DNA from 4 places in the Mesorhizobium sp. WSM1386 genome. Region 1 is predicted to be linked to each of the others. Evidence: predicted binding sites of a transcription regulator. Region 1 holds the regulator's gene; each other region holds the start of a gene.
The links. The regulator LexA, encoded in region 1, represses DNA repair genes until DNA is damaged. The targets are predictions, from matches to a motif close to TGTTCNNNNTGTGTTCNG.
Positions count from the first base shown of each region.

Region 2: parE (DNA topoisomerase IV subunit B) is a predicted target of LexA. The motif match lies at 3,074-3,091, and genes of this name have one in related genera.
Region 3: AC0NIH_RS06430 (helicase-related protein) is a predicted target of LexA. The motif match lies at 2,762-2,779, and genes of this name have one in related genera.
Region 4: AC0NIH_RS25450 (ATP-dependent helicase) is a predicted target of LexA. The motif match lies at 2,753-2,770, and genes of this name have one in related genera.

Region 1 covers NZ_CM148373.1:4,010,487-4,015,230, reverse strand. Annotated here, with positions in the region: gene AC0NIH_RS19675 (GntR family transcriptional regulator) at 1-78, shown strand, start outside; gene lexA (transcriptional repressor LexA) at 505-1,257, shown strand; gene AC0NIH_RS19665 (ComEC/Rec2 family competence protein) at 1,251-3,704, opposite strand; gene gltX (glutamate--tRNA ligase) at 3,806-4,744, shown strand, end outside.
Region 2 covers NZ_CM148373.1:3,787,145-3,791,888, reverse strand. Annotated here, with positions in the region: gene AC0NIH_RS18620 (CpaE/TadZ family protein) at 1-208, opposite strand, end outside; gene AC0NIH_RS18615 (hypothetical protein) at 255-524, opposite strand; gene AC0NIH_RS18610 (type II and III secretion system protein family protein) at 529-1,974, opposite strand; gene cpaB (Flp pilus assembly protein CpaB) at 2,004-2,924, opposite strand; gene parE (DNA topoisomerase IV subunit B) at 3,161-4,744, shown strand, end outside.
Region 3 covers NZ_CM148373.1:1,323,037-1,327,780, forward strand. Annotated here, with positions in the region: gene AC0NIH_RS06430 (helicase-related protein) at 1-2,594, opposite strand, end outside; gene phbB (acetoacetyl-CoA reductase) at 3,322-4,047, opposite strand; gene AC0NIH_RS06440 (acetyl-CoA C-acetyltransferase) at 4,176-4,744, opposite strand, start outside.
Region 4 covers NZ_CM148373.1:5,170,586-5,175,329, forward strand. Annotated here, with positions in the region: gene dapB (4-hydroxy-tetrahydrodipicolinate reductase) at 1-636, opposite strand, end outside; gene AC0NIH_RS25450 (ATP-dependent helicase) at 645-2,738, opposite strand; gene AC0NIH_RS25455 (hypothetical protein) at 2,942-3,790, shown strand; gene AC0NIH_RS25460 (hypothetical protein) at 3,805-3,978, opposite strand; gene AC0NIH_RS25465 (hypothetical protein) at 4,090-4,233, shown strand; gene AC0NIH_RS25470 (hypothetical protein) at 4,266-4,460, opposite strand.

The DNA.
Region 1 (4,744 bases):
GTCTATGTCCACAGCGAGGACGGCGACGCGAACAAGGACGTCGCGCGCGCCGGCAGCTTGAAAGCGGTTGCCGGATGATTCGGCACCTCCTCATCGTCCGACGCTCGACGAGATTGCAGAAGCCGCGATCGGTACCTGCTTCCAAACCGGCGATTGTTGGCGTTTTGATTTCGTTTCGTTCACGGCAGGCAAGCCGATCGCAGGCGCGAAAATCGGCCTCGCCAGGGTCTGCCGTCGGCTGATGCCGAGCCATGTCGCAAGACTGGCCGCAGGCTATTAACCAAGACATTTCAATGCGGGCGACGGGCGGCAACGGGCGAAAATCCCCGATTTCCGGCCTGTCCGGCCCTGCAAATGATTACGGCCCTCTTACCAAATTCACTAAACTTTAAACGGTTGCAGAACACAACTGGAACAGATAGTGTTTGTTCTGGGTTTGTTTTTTCGATTCTGGATCAGAACCATTCTGGATCAAAACCTTGTCCAGATGCCTTGGGGGCCGCCATGCTGACACGCAAGCAACATGAACTCTTGATGTTCATTCATGAACGGCTCAAGGAAAGCGGTATTCCGCCCTCCTTCGACGAGATGAAAGAGGCGCTCGACCTCGCCTCCAAATCAGGGATCCATCGCTTGATCACGGCGCTGGAGGAACGCGGCTTCATTCGCCGGCTGCCCAACCGGGCGCGTGCGCTGGAAGTGCTGCGGCTGCCCGATTCGATCGCGCCGGGCCTCAACGCGGCGAAGAAATTCTCTCCAAGTGTCATCCAGGGAAGTCTCGGCCAAGGCGGTCTCGGTCAGGGCAGCCTCGGCCGCCAGATCAAGCCGGCACCGTCGCGCTTTGCCGCTGCCGGCAACGACGACGATGCGGTTCCAGCGGTGTCCATCCCGGTCATGGGTCGCATCGCTGCCGGTGTGCCCATCGATGCCATCCAGCATCAGACGCATACCATCTCGGTGCCGCCGGACATGATCATGGGCGGCGAGCACTATGCGCTGGAGGTCAAGGGCGACTCGATGATCGAGGCCGGCATCTTCGATGGCGACACGGTCATTATCCGCAACGCCGATACGGCGAGCCCGGGCGAGATCGTCGTGGCCTTGGTCGACGAGGAGGAAGCGACCCTGAAGCGGTTCCGCCGCAAGGGTGCCTCGATTGCGCTTGAAGCCGCCAATCCGGCCTACGAGACGCGCATCTTCGGGCCGGACAGGGTCAAGGTGCAGGGCAAGCTCGTCGGGCTGATCAGGCGCTACTGAGCCGGCACGGCACTTGGCTTGTCAGGTTTGCGATAGGGCTGCAGGCCCCTCGCCTCGCGCGAAAATTTTCGCTGCGCGTGCCAGGGCCGATACGGGCTGTCCACCGCGAAGCTGATGGTTGGCGGACCGGTGGCCGATTGGCGGTCGAAGAAGATGGCCGCGCTGCCCTTGCGGGCGAGCTGCCGTTTGGTGACGACGAGAACCAGCGGATTGTGGCAGGCGTCGTAGGCCGTTGCGTCATTGACGATGATCAGGTCGGCGAAGCCACAGGCCTTCCAGGTATCCTTGCGGTCTTCGACATGCGCTATGATCGCACCGGACGGGTGCCTGGCGAGACAGACACCGTCGGTGCAATAGAACGGCGCTCCCGGCGGCAGGCTGACGGCATCGGCAATATCGAATTGTCCATCCGCCTTGTCGAACATCTCCGGCAGGATAATGGTTTCGGATCTCAGCGCGCGTTTCCAGTTGTCGACGGTGAATTCGTTCGGCCGGGCCCGGCTGACCGCGAGTTCGCCACCGCCGATCGGCAGCGCGACCAGCCGCGCGTCTTCCGAGACCAGCACATCCGGCGTGCGCGTGTCGGACACCACCAGCAAGCCGGCGAGCGCGAATGGAAGCGCTGCAAGCCGCAGCCACGTCGTCGCCATCGTCGCGATGACCAGGGCAATTGCCACCAGCAGAACGGATTGCTGTGAGATGAGCCCGACCGCATCGACCGGAGAGCGTTCCGATATCCACGCCGAAATGGCGATCATCGCGGTCAGGCCCTTGCCCATCAAGTAAAGGGATGGCGCATCCAGGCCGAACGGCATCAGCAGCGCGCTGGCAACGGCCAGGAACATCACGACTGAGACGATCGGCATGACGGCCAGATTGGCGAACAGGCTGAGCGGCGACACCCGCTGGAAATGCCAGATGGCAAACAGCGCCGTGGCGCTGCCGGCGATGATGGAGGTCATGGCCAATCCGCCTGTCGCCAGCAGGAATTTTCGCGTCAGGAAGCCGGGCAAGGAGCGCTTCGGCGGCGGTGGCCTCGTTTTTCCCGCCCGGTGATCCGCCCAGCCGGCATAGGCGCCAACCAGGGCCGCGGTCGCGGCGAACGACATCTGGAAGCTCGGTCCGACCACCTCATGCGGGGAAACCAGGATGACGGCGATCGCCGAGATCGCCAGATTGCGCATGGTCAGCGCCGCGCGATCGAACAGGACGGCAATCAGCATCACCGCCAGCATGATGAAGCTGCGCTCGGCGGCGACGACGACGCCGGAGATGACGAGATAGGCGGCGATCGACAACAGTGCGGCCGCGGCCGCGTATTTCTTCACCGGCCGGCGCGCGGAAAAGTCCGGGAACAGCGCGAAGGCGCCGCGCAGGAGCCCCATGATGGTGCCGGCGACCAGCGCCATGTGCAGTCCCGATATGGAGATGATGTGATAGATGCCGGTGCGCCGCATCGCTTCGTTGATTTCGTCGGGGATGCCGGCGCGCACGCCGACGATCAACGCCGCCGCGATCTCGCCTTCTGCGCCGCCGACGCTGCCCCTGATATGGTCGGCAATGGCTTCGCGGGCGTTCTGTATCGCTGATGAAAGGCGGGCCGACAGCGGCATGCCAGCGTCGTCGGCTGCAACGACTTTTGGATTGCCGAGAAAGAACCCGCTGCCACCGATGCCGGCGAAATAGCTGTCGAAGGAGAAATCATAGCTGTCCGGCCGCACCGGACCGGTCGGCGGCAACAGCTTGGCATAGCCGGTAATAAGGGAGCCGGCGGTCATTTCCGGCGGTATCTTGCGTGCCGAAAGCCGGACCCTTTCCGGCGCGTAGCGCAGTTTCGGCCGGGCGGTCGACGTCACGTCGATGGTAAGCCGGATGCGGCCGGTCTCCATCTCTTCGATCGAGACCACGCGGCCGCTCAGTTGCGTCGAGATTTCCGAGCCCAGCATCTGGGTTCCCGTGCGCCACGTCTCGACCTTGGCGGCGAGCAAGCCAAGCGCGCACAGCAATGCCGCCGTCAGGAACAGATGGGTTTTCGGCCACGAGCGCGAGACAATCGCCAGGAAGCCCATGAGGGCCACCACCGCGACAGGTCTGGCAAAATCCGGTTCGGCCGCCAGCGAAAAATAGCCGATCGCGCCGATTGCAAGGCAAACCGGCACCAGCAGGAAGCCCATGCCGCGGTCAAGCTCCAGCTCCGCCGCCGCAGTGATGCCGTTGCGCAGGCGCGGCAATGACAGCCGGCCGAGTTGCCGGCGCACACGCACGATCCTGCCGGCCGGCGACGGAATTGGCGCGGGGATATCCGGTGCGGGCTGGTTGCCGGAACCCGGCACGAGAGGCGATTGCGTCGGCAGCGAGGCCGGCAGCGGCATCGCAAACAGGGACCGCTCGCTGACGCCAACAATGGCGTCCTCGCCCTGATCCGAGCCCCGGCTTCGTCCAGCCATTGGGTCTGCCCCTTGCACCCCTGACGCCCTATGCTACATGAACGCGCGACGCGCGAAAGTCCGCGCACCCACACCCGCCCCAGACGCTTCCCGAGAGTTCCATGTCCGACAAGGTCGTCACCCGTTTTGCCCCCTCGCCCACCGGCTACCTGCACATAGGCGGCGCGCGCACGGCGCTGTTCAACTGGCTGTACGCAAAGCACACCGCCGGCACGATGCTGCTGCGCATCGAGGACACCGATCGCGAGCGTTCGACCGAGGCGGCGACGGCGGCGATCCTGGACGGCCTCACCTGGCTCGGTCTGAGCTGGGATGGCGAGGCGGTTTCGCAGTTCGAGCGCGCGCCGCGCCACCGCGAGGTGGCCGAGGAGCTGGTGCGCCTGGGCAAGGCCTATTACAGCTACGAGACTCCCGCCGAGCTCGAGGCGATGCGCGAGGCGGCGCGCGCCAAGGGCCTGCCGCCGCGCTACAACGGCCAGTGGCGCGATCGTGATCCGTCCGAGGCACCGCCCGGCGTCAAGGGCGCCATCCGTGTCAAGGCGCCGACCGAGGGCGAGACCGTGGTGCACGACCGCGTGCAGGGCGAGGTGCGCTTCCCCAACAAGGATCTCGACGACTTCATCATCCTGCGCTCCGACGGCAACCCGACCTACATGCATGCCGTCGTCGTTGACGACCACGACATGGGCATCACCCACATCATCCGTGGCGACGACCACCTGACCAATGCCGCCCGCCAGACCGTGATCTACAACGCCATGGGTTGGGATGTGCCGTCGATGTCGCACATCCCGCTGATCCATGGCGCCGATGGTGCCAAGCTGTCGAAGCGGCACGGCGCGCTTGGCGTCGAAGCCTACCGCGCCATGGGCTACCTGCCAGAGGCACTGCTCAACTATCTGGCGCGCCTGGGCTGGAGCCATGGCGACGACGAGATCATGTCGATCAAGGACATGGTGTCCTGGTTCGACATAGGCGACGTCAACAAGGGCGCGGCCCGTTTCGATTTCGCCAAGCTGGAGGCGATCAACGGCGCCCAT
Region 2 (4,744 bases), 220 kb from region 1:
CGACCTCCTCCAGCCTCGCCGCGTCCATGTCGACGATGATGACGCCGAAGTCGGTCTCCTGGACCTCGCCGCGCAGTTCGGTGACACTCTTGTCCACCGTCGAGAGCTGGATGATCTCGGAAGCGGCGAACGCGGTCCGCGTGTCCTGCACGAAGGTCCTGTCCGTCGATACGAGCAGGATCTTCTTGGTCTTGATGCCGTTTGCCATTCTTGCCGCCTGTAGGTCGATCGCCTTGGTCGATTGTCTTTTTTATTCAGTCGCTTGTGCTTGTTTGCGCTGCCTTCGCGCCCGCCGCCTGATCGGGCGTGACGGGTGCGGCATCGCCACGCTTGGCAGGCACCAGAAGCCTGGTGTTCTGGACACCGTACTTCCACGGGTCGACCATCTGCATGACGGTGTTGGCGGCCTGGGCGTCGCCGGCGCCTGACGTCACGCCTTCACTGCGCACATAATCGTCGCTGGTGCAGCCGCCGGCGGAACCGGCAAGCAGCAAGACGACGCTCGATCTCAGGATCAGACGCATGACTTCAGTCCTTCGGCAGGTCGAGGAAATGCCCGACCGTGGTGGCGGGAGCGGCCCGTGCGGCACCGCCGCCGGCCATCGCCAGGGCGCGGTTGGCATCCGACCCTTTCACTTCCTCGGTGTTGTTGAGGAAGTAGTCGGCGTTGCTGGCCGGTTGCGTGCCGTCGGTCGGCACGGCCATTTTCTTCGACGGATCGACCGGCTTGACCAGATAGGGCGTGACGATGATGACCAGATCGGTTTCGCGCCGCTGGTAGGATTTCGACGAGAACAGCGCTCCAAGCACCGGCATCTTGCCGAGACCGGGAATGCGCGAGGTGGTGATGTCGTTCTGCGACTGCAGCAGCCCCGCGATCATGAAGCTCTGGCCGTTCTTCAGGTCGATCGACGTCCTGGCACGGCGCACGATGAAACCCGGCACCGAAATGTTGCCGATGTTGTAGGACGCCGACGCGTCGATCGAAGAGACTTCCGGCGCGATGTCCAGGCTGACCAATCCGTCCTTGAGCACGGTCGGCTTGAAATCCAGGCTGACGCCGTATTTCTTGTAACTGACGGAGATCTTGCCGTTGTCCTCCGAAACCGGAATCGGGAATTCGCCGCCGGCCAGGAAGCTCGCCGTCTCGCCGGAACGGGCGATAAGGTTCGGTTCCGCCAGCCGCCGGGCAAGGCCGCGCTCTTCCAGCGCCTTGATGGCGATATCGATGGAGACGCCATTGGATAGTAGCCGGCCGATGATTTCACCGGTTCCCGCCGCCGGCACCGTGCCGGGATCGAGCGAAACATCGCGCCCGCCGAAGCCGTAGGCGAAATTGGCGCTGTATTTTGCACCCAGATCCTGGCCCGCCTGGCGGTTGATCTCGACGAAGCGGACATTGAGCTGGACCTGCTGCGACGACGAGATGTTGACCGAATTGATCACCTCCTCGTTGCCGGAAAAGCGGGTGGCGATCTTGTTTGCCTTCTCGGCGGCGACTGCGTCGTCCGCCTCGCCCGACAGCACCACGCGGCCGTTGGCCGAGCCGACCTTGATCTTGGCGTCCGGCACGCTGGCGCGGATGGTGTTCGCCAGTTCGTCGGTGTCGAGCGTCACCTCGATGTCGACGGTCCCGACAAGCTGCTTTTTGTCGTCGAACAGCGCGATGCCGGTGGTGCCGAGATTGTTGCCCAGCACATAGAAGGATTTATCGGTCAGCGGATTGACGTTGGCGATCTCGGGATCGCCGATGACGATCTGGTAGAAAGCCGCGCTCGTGATGATCGTCTTGGGCTTGCCCTTGGCGACTTTTATCGACGCATTCTTGGTCGCCGAGACATAGACGATGTCATTGTCCGCCCTGGCCGCGCCGGCAAAGGCGAGCATCGCGCCCGCGGCCAGCGAAACCGCCATCGCCAGGGCGCGCACGAAGCACGACCGGCCCGTCATTCCATATAGGATACGCATCAGCATTGTCCCGTCCACCCGGTCCCCACCGGCCTTTACTTCTGGTCCCGCGCCGGAACCTGGTATTCCTCGGCCTTCGTGCCACGCGTCACGATGACCGTCTTGAATTTCGGCTTCTCCGGCTCCTTGGTCATGGCATCGAATAACGAGCCGGCCGTGGCCTGCGCCTTGGACGCCACCGATCCGCCAAAGGAGGAGATTGTGGTGACGCCGTTCTTGCCGTCGCCGCCTTCGCTGGCCGAGCGAAGCGACAGCGACAGCGTGCCGACGGTGCGGGCAAGCGCCACTTTCTGGGCGCCCTCGGTCGTCACCTCGAGGGTCACGGAATTGGCGATCTGCGGCGCTGTCTGGCGCTCGTCGGCGCCCTGGCCGACGCTCAGCACCTTGGCGTCGGCGACGACGATTTCGGAAGTGATGGTCGAACCGGCCGCCCCTTGCGCGTTCTTGGCGACCTCCTGGATTTCACCGGCATCGCGCGTCAGCACGACATCGACGCGGTCGCCCGGCGTGACGAAGCCGCCGACACCGGCGATCTCATCGGTGCGGATGGTGACCGCCCGCATTCCGGGCGTCAGCATGTTGGAAAGCGTCGCGCGGCCGTTCGGCCCCGATAGCTTGGTCAGCAGCACCGGTTCGTTGACCTCGATCGGCGACAGCACGACGCGGCCGCCTTCGCCGAGCAGCCCATCGATCGTGGCAAAGGCGCCCTGCGGCAGCGAATCCTGCGGCCAGGGAATTTCGATGAGCTTCGTGCGATCGAGTTCCATGCCGTAGCGCAACGGAGCGTTCGCCACCACGATGGTCTTGAATTCGATCTTGGGCGGGGCCGGAGCGACGATCGAGGCCGTCTTCTCCTGGGCATCGGCCTGGCTTTTGACCCAGAAATCCGCGGCAAAGATCGAGATCGCGCCGAAAACGGCGGCGATACCGATCATCGTTATGGCCTTGCCCCTCACGCCCAAACCCCTGATGCCCGTAGTTTCTTGTTATGTTGGGCTCACGCTACGTGGCATTGTTAAAGAATCAGGAACGCAGAACGACGGCATTCGACCTATTTCCGCCCGCTTGGTTATCGAATGGTTTTAGGATAAGACGGGCCGGACCCCCGAACGTAACAGGAACCTCCGTCGCTTGGCGCTGAAAAGCGTGGCAGTATCGGCAGGTGATTCGCAGCACCGGACCTATGGCAGGCATGGACGACAACAACGACCTTTTCGGCGATCTGGACAAGCAACCGCAGCCGGTTCGCACACCCGCGCGCCCGGCGGATCCGCTGGTGCAGGCGGCAGCCAAGCGGCCGGCGGCAAGCCGCGACGGTTCGGAGGGCTACAGCGCCGCCGACATCGAGGTGCTCGAAGGCCTGGAGCCGGTGCGGCGCCGGCCGGGCATGTATATCGGCGGCACCGACGACAAGGCGATGCACCATCTGTTCGCCGAGGTCATCGACAATTCGATGGACGAGGCGGTCGCCGGCCACGCCACTTTCATCGATGTCGAGCTTTCGGCCGACGGTTATCTCTCCGTCACCGACAATGGCCGCGGCATTCCGGTCGATCCGCACCCGAAATTCAAGAAACCTGCGCTCGAAGTGATCATGACGACGCTGCATTCGGGCGGCAAGTTCGATTCCAAGGTCTACGAGACCTCAGGCGGCCTGCACGGCGTCGGCGTGTCCGTGGTCAACGCTCTGTCGGACCATCTCGAGGTCGAAGTCGCGCGTGGCCGGCAGCTTTACCGGCAGAGATTCTCGCGCGGCGTCCCGGTCAGCGGCCTCGAGCATCTTGGCGAAGTCCACAACCGGCGCGGCACCAAGATCCGCTTCCACCCCGACGAGCAGATCTTCGGCAAGGGCGCCGCGTTCGAGCCGGCGCGGCTTTACCGCATGACGCGTTCGAAGGCCTATCTTTTCGGTGGTGTCGAGATCCGCTGGACCTGCGATCCGTCGCTGATCAAGGAAAAGGACCAGACGCCGGCCAAGGCGGAATTTCATTTTCCCGGTGGTTTGAAGGACTATCTCAAGGCATCGCTGGGCGACGATTTCCAGGTGACGCGTGAAATCTTCGCCGGTAAGAGCGACAAGCAAGGCGGCCATGGCTCGCTCGAATGGGCGGTGACCTGGTTCGGCGGCGACGGCTTCGTCAATTCTTACTGCAACACCATCCCGACCGGTGAAGGCGGCACGCACGAGGCCGGTTTCCGCAATGTGCTGACGCGGGGCCTGCGCGCCTATGCCGAGCTCGTCGGCAACAAGCGCGCCTCGATCGTCGCCTCGGAAGACGTCATGATTTCGGCGGCGGGCATGCTGTCGGTGTTCATCCGCGAGCCGGAATTCGTCGGCCAGACCAAGGACAGGCTGGCGACGATCGAGGCCATTCGTATTGTCGAGACCGCGATCCGCGATCCATTCGACCATTGGCTGGCCGACAATCCGCAGGAAGCCTCCAAGCTGCTCGAATGGGTGATCGCGCGCGCCGACGAACGGGTGCGCCGGCGCCAGGAAAAGGAAGTGTCGCGCAAGAGCGCGGTGCGCAAGCTGCGCCTGCCAGGCAAGCTGGCCGACTGCACCCAGAACGCCGCCGCCGGTGCCGAACTCTTCATCGTCGAAGGTGACTCGGCCGGCGGCTCGGCCAAGCAGGCACGCGACCGCGCCAGCCAGGCGGTGCTGCCGCTGCGCGGCAAAATCCTCAACGTCGCCAGCGCCGGCAACGACAAGCTGGCCGCCAACCAGCAGATATCGGACCTGATCCAGGCGCTCGGCTGCGGCACGCGATCGAAG
Region 3 (4,744 bases), 2.7 Mb from region 1:
GGCTCAGAACCTTCGACGGCGGCTTCGGCTGCCTTGGCCTGTTCGGCGCGTGCGGCCTCTTCCGCCGCGAGCTTGGCGGCTGCCGCTTCGCGCGCGGCATTGTCCTGCGCCTCCAGCCGTGCCTTGACCTCGGCCACCGGCTTCGGCTCGGCGCGGTAGCCGAGGCCCTTCAGGATCTCTTCCATGTCGTCGGCGGTGGCGCCGAGGATCGACATCATCGGCGGCGTCACCATGAAGGACTGGCCGTCATAGGCGCCGTCCGGCCGCTGGCCAAGGCCGGGCTTCCAGTTGGTCGCCGGACGAATCAGGTCGGCCAGCCGCTCCAGAATATCGATGCGCACGGCGCGGCGGCCAAGATTGCGGTAGCCGGCAAGCTTGTAGAAGGCCTTGTCGAAGGCCGGATCGATGACCACCGAGGTGCGGCCCGATGCCAGCGCGTGGACCACGTCGCCAAAGCCGGGCTTGTCCTTGCCGTCGTTCTTCAGCGCCCACAGCAAGGTCACCAGTCCGGCCGGTGCCGGCTTGATCAGCGCCGGCACGAAGACATGGTAGGCGCCGAAGCGCACGCCAAGCCGGCGCAATGCCGCACGGCCTTCCTGGTCGAGCGACTTCATCTCGTCGGCGATGTCGCGGCGGTTGATGAGGCCGAAGTTCTCGACGAGCTGGAAGGCGATGCCACGGCCGATGCCGGAAATCTGGTCGGCATTCTTCAGATCGACCAGTGGCTTCAGCAGCGTTTCGATCTGGAAATTGACGAACCGTTCGGCACGCGCGGCGACCTTGTCGCGCGCCGGGCCGGTCAACTGTTCGTCGGCCAGCAGCACTAGGCGCGGCTTCAGTGCGTCCTCGCCTGAAACCAGCGTGCCGATCGGTGCGCCGATCCAGCGTAGCGTGCCGTCCGAACCAAGCGCAAGGTCGCCATTGGCGCAGGCGCCGAAGCGTTCGGCGCGCGCCTCGAATTCGGCGGCCAGCGCCTTTTGCGCGGCCGTGCGCACGGCCTTGGCGTCTTCGCCGCCGGCCGTCTGGTCGGCGGTGAAGCGGAACCCTTGCAGCTCGCCGACATGGTGGCCTTCGACAAGGACGGTTCCGGTAGGACTAATTTCGGCTTCAGGCATGGTATTTTCTCTAAGGCGCCGCATGAGGACGGAAGTCCTGCGGTCTACGAAGCGTTTCGTCAACCGCTCATGCAGCGCATCCGACAATCTGTCTTCGATTTCGCGCGTCTTTTCCTGCCAGTGTGCCTGATCGGCCAGCCAGCCGGGCCGGTTCGACACGAATGTCCAGGTGCGGATCTGGGCAATGCGGTGCGACAGCGTGTCGATGTCGCCCTCGGTGGTGTCGGCGCGGCGCACCTGCTCGGCCATGTAATTCTCGTCGACATGGCCGTGCCGGGCAAGGTCCATGTAGATCGAGGCGATGAGGTCGGCATGCTGGGCCGGCGCGATCTTGCGGTAGTCGGGGAGCGCGCAGGCCTCCCACAGCAGCGCCACGCGCCTGGCATCGGTGGCCAGCGCGCGGATGTCGCCGTCGCGCGACAGATATTCGAGCGCCTGTGCGTCGACCGCCGGCAGCGCGCGCGTCAAACCCTCGACCGGGGCGTTGGTCTCGATCGAGCGCTTCAGCGCGTCGAGGCTGGCGAAGTCGAAACGTGCGGTGCGCCACTGCAGCACCTTCACCGGATCGAATTCATGGCCCTCGATCTTCTTGACCAGCTCTTCGTCGAGCGGATCGACCTGGCCGGTGACGCCAAAGGTGCCGTCGCGCAGATGCCGGCCGGCGCGGCCGGCGATCTGGCCAAGCTCGGCCGCCGTCAAATTGCGGTACTGGTAGCCGTCGAACTTTCGGTTCTGGGCAAAGGCGACATGGTCGAGATCGAGGTTGAGACCCATGCCGATAGCATCGGTGGCGACGAGATAGTCGACATCGCCGGACTGGAACAGCGCCACCTGAGCGTTGCGGGTGCGCGGCGACAGCGCGCCGAGCACGACGGCGGCGCCACCTTGCTGGCGGCGGATCAACTCGGCGATGGCATAGACCTCATCGGCGGAGAAGGCGACGATCGCGGTGCGACGCGGCAGCCGGGTCAGCTTCTTGGAGCCGGCATAGGCGAGATGCGACAGCCGTGGCCGTGTCACCACCGAGACGCCCTTCAGCAGCCGCTGCAGGATGCCATGCATGGTGGCCGCGCCAAGCAGCAACGTCTCCTGGCGGCCGCGCAGATGCAGGATACGATCGGTGAAGATGTGGCCGCGCTCGAGATCGCCGGCCAGTTGCACCTCATCTATGGCGACGAAGGCGGCATCGGTCTCGCGCGGCATGGCCTCGACGGTGCAGACCGAATATTTAGCGCCTTTCGGCTGGATCTTCTCCTCGCCGGTGATCAGCGCCACCTTGTGAGCTCCGACCTTTTCGCAGACGCGGGTGTAGACCTCCCGCGCCAGCAGCCGAAGCGGCAGGCCGATGATGCCGGTCTCATGCGCCACCATGCGCTCGATGGCGAGATGGGTCTTGCCGGTGTTGGTCGGCCCAAGCACGGCGGTCACGTCGCGGCCCGACAGGATCAGCGGCTCGGTGTGTTTCGGCTGGATGTTCATCGGCTCGGAAATAGGGCTTTCTGGCCTCTCATTGTCGGGAGCGTGCCCTGGACGGCGCGTATGACAGGCGACACATAGGGATTTCGGGCGCGAAGCGAAAGCGGAATGTTCCGCCGTCGGTTCGAAGGCGCCTTTGTCAAGCTCCCAATCGGTTGCGGATTAAGAGTTGGAACGAGTCTGGAACGAATCGGCGACGAATCGCTGACTCTGTCAGATTCAGCTTTTGTTCACGGCTAGATATAGATTTTTTGACGATGAGTCTCACCACATGCTGAATCGTTGAACTGGCCCGTTTTATGCTAGGTGGCCTCCGTCGTTAATCTTTGCCGGCAAATGAGGAGGGTGGCTCGATCTGCCCCACTCAAGATTATGAGATTGTTAATCTTTCTGAATTGACCGTTAAAGCATTGCCGATGATTTCGGGCCGTTAATGTTAACTTCCGCTCAAAGCCGGAACGAATCGGCGACAAAACGGCGCCGGCGATACTTTCCCCTTTTGTTCTCCCAATATCTTGTGTTGTGAACAGCTTATCCACCGAGAATCCACAGGCTTGGCGACGGGTTTTGCACAGATGCCGCTGCCGCCATTAACCTTTGCGTGCCGGATTGGATCAATCGCGCTGGAACGAGGCATTTTGCTGCGACCAGCATATCAAAGAAAAACGGACCGGTTTCCCGGCCCGCCCGATTTCTCGCTGTCGCAGCTTGTCCCGCCGAAACCACCGCCTCAGGCGAAATACTGGCCGCCGTTTGCGGTGAGGGTCGAGCCGGTGATGAAGCCGGCATCCGGCGAAGCCAGGAAGACGACACAGCGCGCGATCTCTTCCGGTTCGCCGAGGCGGCCGACGGGGATCTGCGGGATGATGCGCTCGTTGAGCACCTTCTCGTCGATCGCCTTGACCATCTCGGTGGCGATGTAGCCGGGGCAGATGACGTTGACGGTGATGCCCGCGCGAGCCCCCTCCTGAGCGAGGGCCTTGCTGAACCCGATGTCGCCGGCCTTGGCTGCCGAATAGTTGACCTGGCCGGCCTGGCCCTTCTGGCCATTGATCGAGGAGATGGTGATGACGCGGCCGAACTTGCGGTCGCGCATGCCGCTCCACAGCGGGTGCGTCATGTTGAAAACACCGGACAGATTGGTGTCGATGACCTCTTTCCACTGTTCGCGCGTCAGTTTGTGGAACATGGCGTCGCGAGTGATGCCGGCATTGTTGACCAGCACCGAGACCGGGCCGAGATCGGCCTCGACCTGCCTGATGCCGACGGCACAGGCATCATAGTCGGCGACCGACCATTTGTAGACCGGAATGCCGGTCTCGGCCTTGAACTTCGCCGCCGCCTCGTCGTTGCCGGCGTAGTTCGCGGCAACCGAATAGCCGGCGTTTTTCAATGCGATCGAAATCGCGGCGCCGATGCCGCGCGATCCACCCGTGACGATTGCAACCTTGGTCATGCGCTCCCTCCCTTTGGTCGGGAGAGCGAATAGGGAGTAGCGAATAGCGAGTAGGGATCAAATGTCCCGTCGCGCTGACGCAATTCTTCCCTATTAGCTGCTCCCTATTCGCTATTCACTTCTCTTTGTTAGAGCGCTTCCACGCACATGGCGACGCCCATGCCGCCGCCGATGCACAGGGTGGCCAGGCCCTTCTTGGCGCCACGGCGGCGCATCTCGAAGACCAGCGTGTTGAAGACGCGGGCGCCGGATGCGCCGATCGGGTGGCCGATGGCGATGGCGCCACCATTGACGTTGACGATCGAGGGATCCCAGCCCATGTCCTTGTTGACGGCGCAGGCCTGCGCGGCAAACGCCTCATTGGCCTCGACGAGGTCGAGATCTCCGACCGACCAGCCGGCCTTTTCCAAGGCCTTGCGCGAGGCGGGAATCGGTCCAGTGCCCATGATCGCCGGATCGACGCCGGCCGTTGCCCAGGAGGCGATGCGCGCCAGCGGGGTGATGCCGCGCCTGGCAGCTTCCGCCTCGCTCATCAGCAGCGCGCCAGCGGCACCATCATTGATGCCGGACGCGTTGGCGGCGGTCACCGTGCCGTCCTTGTCGAAGGCCGGCCTCAGCTTGGTCATGGCATCGAGCGTCGCGCCGTGGCGGATATACTCGTCCTGGTCGACAATGGTGTCGCCCTTCTTGCCCTTGA
Region 4 (4,744 bases), 1.2 Mb from region 1:
CTCGGTGCAGAAGCTGACACTATGCTCGCCGACGATGCTGCCGCCGCGCATCACCGCAAAGCCGATCTCGCCTGCGGGCCGCGCGCCGGTGACGCCATCGCGAACATGCCGCGCGACCGCGTCGAGTTCTACCTTGCGTCCGCCGGCCACGGCTTGGCCAAGCATCAAGGCGGTGCCCGACGGAGCGTCGATCTTGTGTCGGTGATGCGCCTCGAAGACCTCGGCGTCCCAGTCTTCGGGATCGAGCGCTGCCGCCTGCTCGACCAATCCGACCAGCATATTCAGCCCCAGCGAAAAGCTGCCGGAGCGCACGATAGCGACGGTCTTCGCGGCATCGGCGATGTCGGCCAATTCCGTCGCATCGAAACCGGTCGAGCCGATGACCAGGGCTGGCCCGCCGCGGGCGGCGCAAAACCTTGCCAGGTCAGCCGAGGCCGCCGGCGTGGTGAAGTCGATGACCACATCGGCCGTGGCAAGCGCCTCCTCGCGGCTGACCAGCCCATTGCCGACAGCGCCGGGCCGGTGGAAGCGAGCGGCGAGCGCCAGCCGTGGATCGGCCCGCACGGCGTCGGTCATCTGGCGGCCCATGCGGCCGAGCGCGCCGGCGATGGCGATCCTGATCGGCGGCCGCGGCATGGCCTCGGCTATTTCCACATGCCGCGCATGCGTGCGCCGATATCGACCCGCACGTCCGGCCGGGGCGCCCTGCCCTGCGCGGCCTGCGCGCTTGGCCACGACATCTGTTCGAACGCGGCGAGGATCGAGGCCGGGATGAAGCGGGTGCGCGAGGCATAGAGATGGCGGTCCCCGCGCGCCGCCTGGCCGTGAGGAAAGAAGCGCTGCGGCATGACCAGGTTGAGGTTGTCCTTGGCCCGTGTCATCGCAACGTAGAGCAGCCGGCGCTCCTCCTCGATGTCCTCCTTGGTGCCGACGCCGAGATCGGCCGGGATGCAGCCATCGACGGTATTGAGCACGAAGACATTTTTCCACTCCTGGCCCTTGGCCGAGTGGATGGTCGACAGGATCAGATAATCCTCGTCGCGATGCGGCGGCCCGGCCTGGTCGCTGGTCGCGTCCGGCGGGTCGAGCGTCAGCTCGGTCAGGAAGCGTTCGCGGGAGGCATAAGCCGAGCCGATCTGCTCGAGCTGCAACAGGTCGGCGCGGCGCGTGATCGCGTCCTCATGGATGCGCTCCAGATGCGGCTCGTACCAGAGCCTGACCTGTTCGAGATCGGCGGGCCATTTGGCGCCGGCCCGCAGGCCCGAATAGAGCGAGACGAAGCTTGGCCAGTCGTCCGCCGCGCGCTGCGGCGGACGCCAGCCAGCCAGGCCCATCGCCTCGTCCAGCGCCGATGTCATCGTCTCGACGACCTGCGCGGCGGCCGAAGGGCCAATCCCCGGCAAAAGCTGCAGCACTCGAAAGCCGGCGACGCGGTCGCGCGGGTTTTCGGCGAAGCGAAGCACCGCCAGCACATCCTTGACGTGGGCGGCATCGAGGAACTTCAAGCCGCCGAACTTGACGAAGGGAATGTTGCGCCGCGTCAGCTCGATCTCGAGCGGCCCGCTGTGGTGCGAGGCGCGAAACAGCACCGCCTGGGATTTCAGCGCGGTGCCGGCCTCGCGCTCGGCCAGGATGGTGTCGCAGACGAAGTTCGCCTGCTCGACCTCGTCGCGCACGCTCACCAGTCTCGGCTTGCCCGTGGATTTGCGGTCCGACCACAGGTTCTTGGTGAAGCGTTCCGAGGCCTCGCCGATCACCGCGTTGGCGGCGGCGAGAATGGTCTCGGTCGAGCGGTAGTTGCGCTCCAGCATCACCACATCGGCGGCTTGCGCGAACTGCTTGGGGAAATCGAGAATGTTGCGCACCTCGGCGGCGCGGAACGAATAGATCGACTGCGCATCGTCGCCGACCACCGTCAGCCCGGCACCGTCGGGCTTCAGCGCCATCAGGATCGAAGCCTGCAGCCGGTTTGTGTCCTGGTATTCATCGACGAGCACATGGTCGAAACGCCCGCCCAGATGCGCGGCGATTTCAGGCTCGGCCGCCATCTGCGCCCAATAGAGCAGCAGATCGTCGTAATCGAGCACGTTCTGCGCTTGCTTGGCCTCGACATAGCCCGCGAACAGCTGCTTCAGCTGCTCGGCCCAGCCGGCGCACCACGGAAAGGCCGAACCCAATACTTCGCCCAGCGGAGCCTGCGCGTTGACGGCTCGCGAATAGATGGCGAGGCAGGTGCCCTTGGTCGGAAAGCGCGCCTCCGTCTTCGAGAGGCCGAGTTCATGCCGGACCAGATTCATCAGATCGGCGGAATCCTCGCGATCATGGATGGTGAAGGCCGGATCGAGGCCGATCTCCAGCGCATAGTCGCGCAGCAGCCGGGCGCCGATGCCATGAAAGGTGCCGGCCCAGGTCAACGCATCCGTGATCACCGCCGCGTCGCGGCCGAGCACCTCGCCGGCGATGCGCTCGACGCGTCTCGCCATCTCGGCTGCGGCGCGCCGCGAAAAGGTCATCAGCAGGATGCGGCGCGGGTCGGCGCCCTTGACGATCAGATGCGCGACGCGATGCGCCAGCGTGTTGGTCTTGCCCGAGCCGGCGCCAGCAATGACCAGCAAAGGCCCCGCGATCTTGCCGTCGCCATGCTCGACGGCCTGGCGCTGGGCGTCGTTCAGCCGCGCAAGATAGGCGGGCGGGACGGTCGATTCCACAAAGGTCGAATCATGGGCGGCGAGGTTCATCGCCCATCAAGCATCGTTTCCGCTTTGTTCGCAACATGGAAGCCGGTGTTTATCCTTTGACGGCAAGTAGGTCTGCAGCCAATGTTGGCTTCTAGGTTTGGAGGGTATAGCGATTGTCCCGATCCATTTTTGTGGCGAGGGACTGCTGGCCCGTGAACATATCAGAAGCCACTCGAAAATGCGTCGCGTTTCTCGGAATAGTAATGAATGGTAAGTTCATACCGAAAGCGACGGCATTCTTTGTGAGCTATGCCGAAGACGAATTTCAGTTTGAGCACCTAGTCACGGCAGAACATGTCGTTTCGGGGCTTCTGACGAAATACCATCAAATTTGGCTTAGGGTGAATCTGAAGAATGGGACTATGGCAGAGTTCCGCCTCGACGAGCATAAATTCTATTTTCATCCGAATGACGAGCGCGATCCTACTGACGTCGCCGTCATCCCCGTGCAGCTCGGTGTGGTCAACGACGAGACCGGTGAAGAAACGGCCATGGATGTCCGTTTGATACCCATGAACGGCAAAGAGAGTTGGATACCGAACGAAGAGTTTGCTCGGGAATCACTCGGACCAGGCGGTCAGATTATCATTGTTGGCCTATTCCGAAGTCATTACGGAAACAATCGCAACGTTCCAGTAGTCCGCGTCGGCAACATAGCCGCCGAACTCGACGAGCCGATCTACACCAAATACAAGGGCTTCATTGATGCCTACTTGGTGGAAGCGAGATCGATCGCTGGCCTGAGCGGTTCTCCCGTCCTAGCGGTGCAGGAGAGGACGCTTTGGCTTCTAAAACGGATGGGTAAAGAGCGAGATGGCGGTCAACCAGTGGCGTTCATGGGTTTGATGCATGGCCACTTTGATGTAAAAAATTTGAACGAAGATGTCGTCTCCGATGAAGATCGAACCTCGGTCCACACAGGCATGGGCGTTGTTGTTCCATATTGGAAAATAGTCGAAACGCTGGAGCATCCCGATCTGGTCGCGGAGCGAAAATCCATGGTGGCGAAACTTCGCGAAACTGGTGCTACGCCCAACCTTTCAGGCGTGTAGATCGCCGAACCGGCCTACCGTTTCGGATCGACACCCATCGCCGCCGATTGACGGCGCAGAGCCTCGCGGTCGCTTCTTGGCGCCGGCAGCAACAACGGGTCGAAATTATCGGGCACCTCGTCGATCATCTTGCGAGCGAGGCGGTATGCGAGAAGGGCAAGGCTGGCTGCCAGAAGCAAACGGATCATGGAGCGGTTCTCCCGTGATTGGGATCAACCAAAGGAATGGCGTTTTGTTCCCTCACGCGAAATTCGCAACCAAACCGACATCGCCTCGTTTTGAGACAGGAGGCGATAGCGATGAAAAAGCTAAGATTGGGCCTCGTCCTGGTGGCATTGGCTGTTTCGGCCTGCGACAACAAACTGCCGCCAACGACAGCTCCCGGCGGCGAACAAAGCCTCGCCAGCAATCCGGTTGTGAACACGGACACCGTCGGCAAGTGAGCCGATGCTCGTGCAACAGGTTCCCGTCGGTTTTAGGGCATCGCCGAGATGCATTCCTCGAGCCGCTCGAGGCGGAACTTGGCATTGCGCAGTTCGTGCCCGGCTTCGTGCCGTTGCTGACGGCTTGGGGACGCCGCGGTCAGGTTTCGTTCGAGCTCGGCGATACGGGCACGCACCTGCCGCGCTTCGTCCTGACGCAACGCCTTTATCCAGTTCCGCCCGCGCATCTGTCTTCCCGCAAGTCCCCCAAAGACCAGCCGCTTTATGCCAGCAACCCACTAACTTCCCGCAAGTGCGAATATTCCAAATTTAATGAGTGCTAATTTAGCAAGGCGGCGCCACGGAGAAGAAGGCCGGCGCCGCTTGGGAGGAGAAAGGCGCCGGCCAAGCGGATAAGAGGTCCGCCGCAAGGAGGAGGCTAGCTGAGTCTTGCCGCTACGTCATGCAGGATCGAGGATTTTGGCTCTTTCCGGGCGTTTTCCCCCGCAAAACGCACAAGAGAGTTATCGGC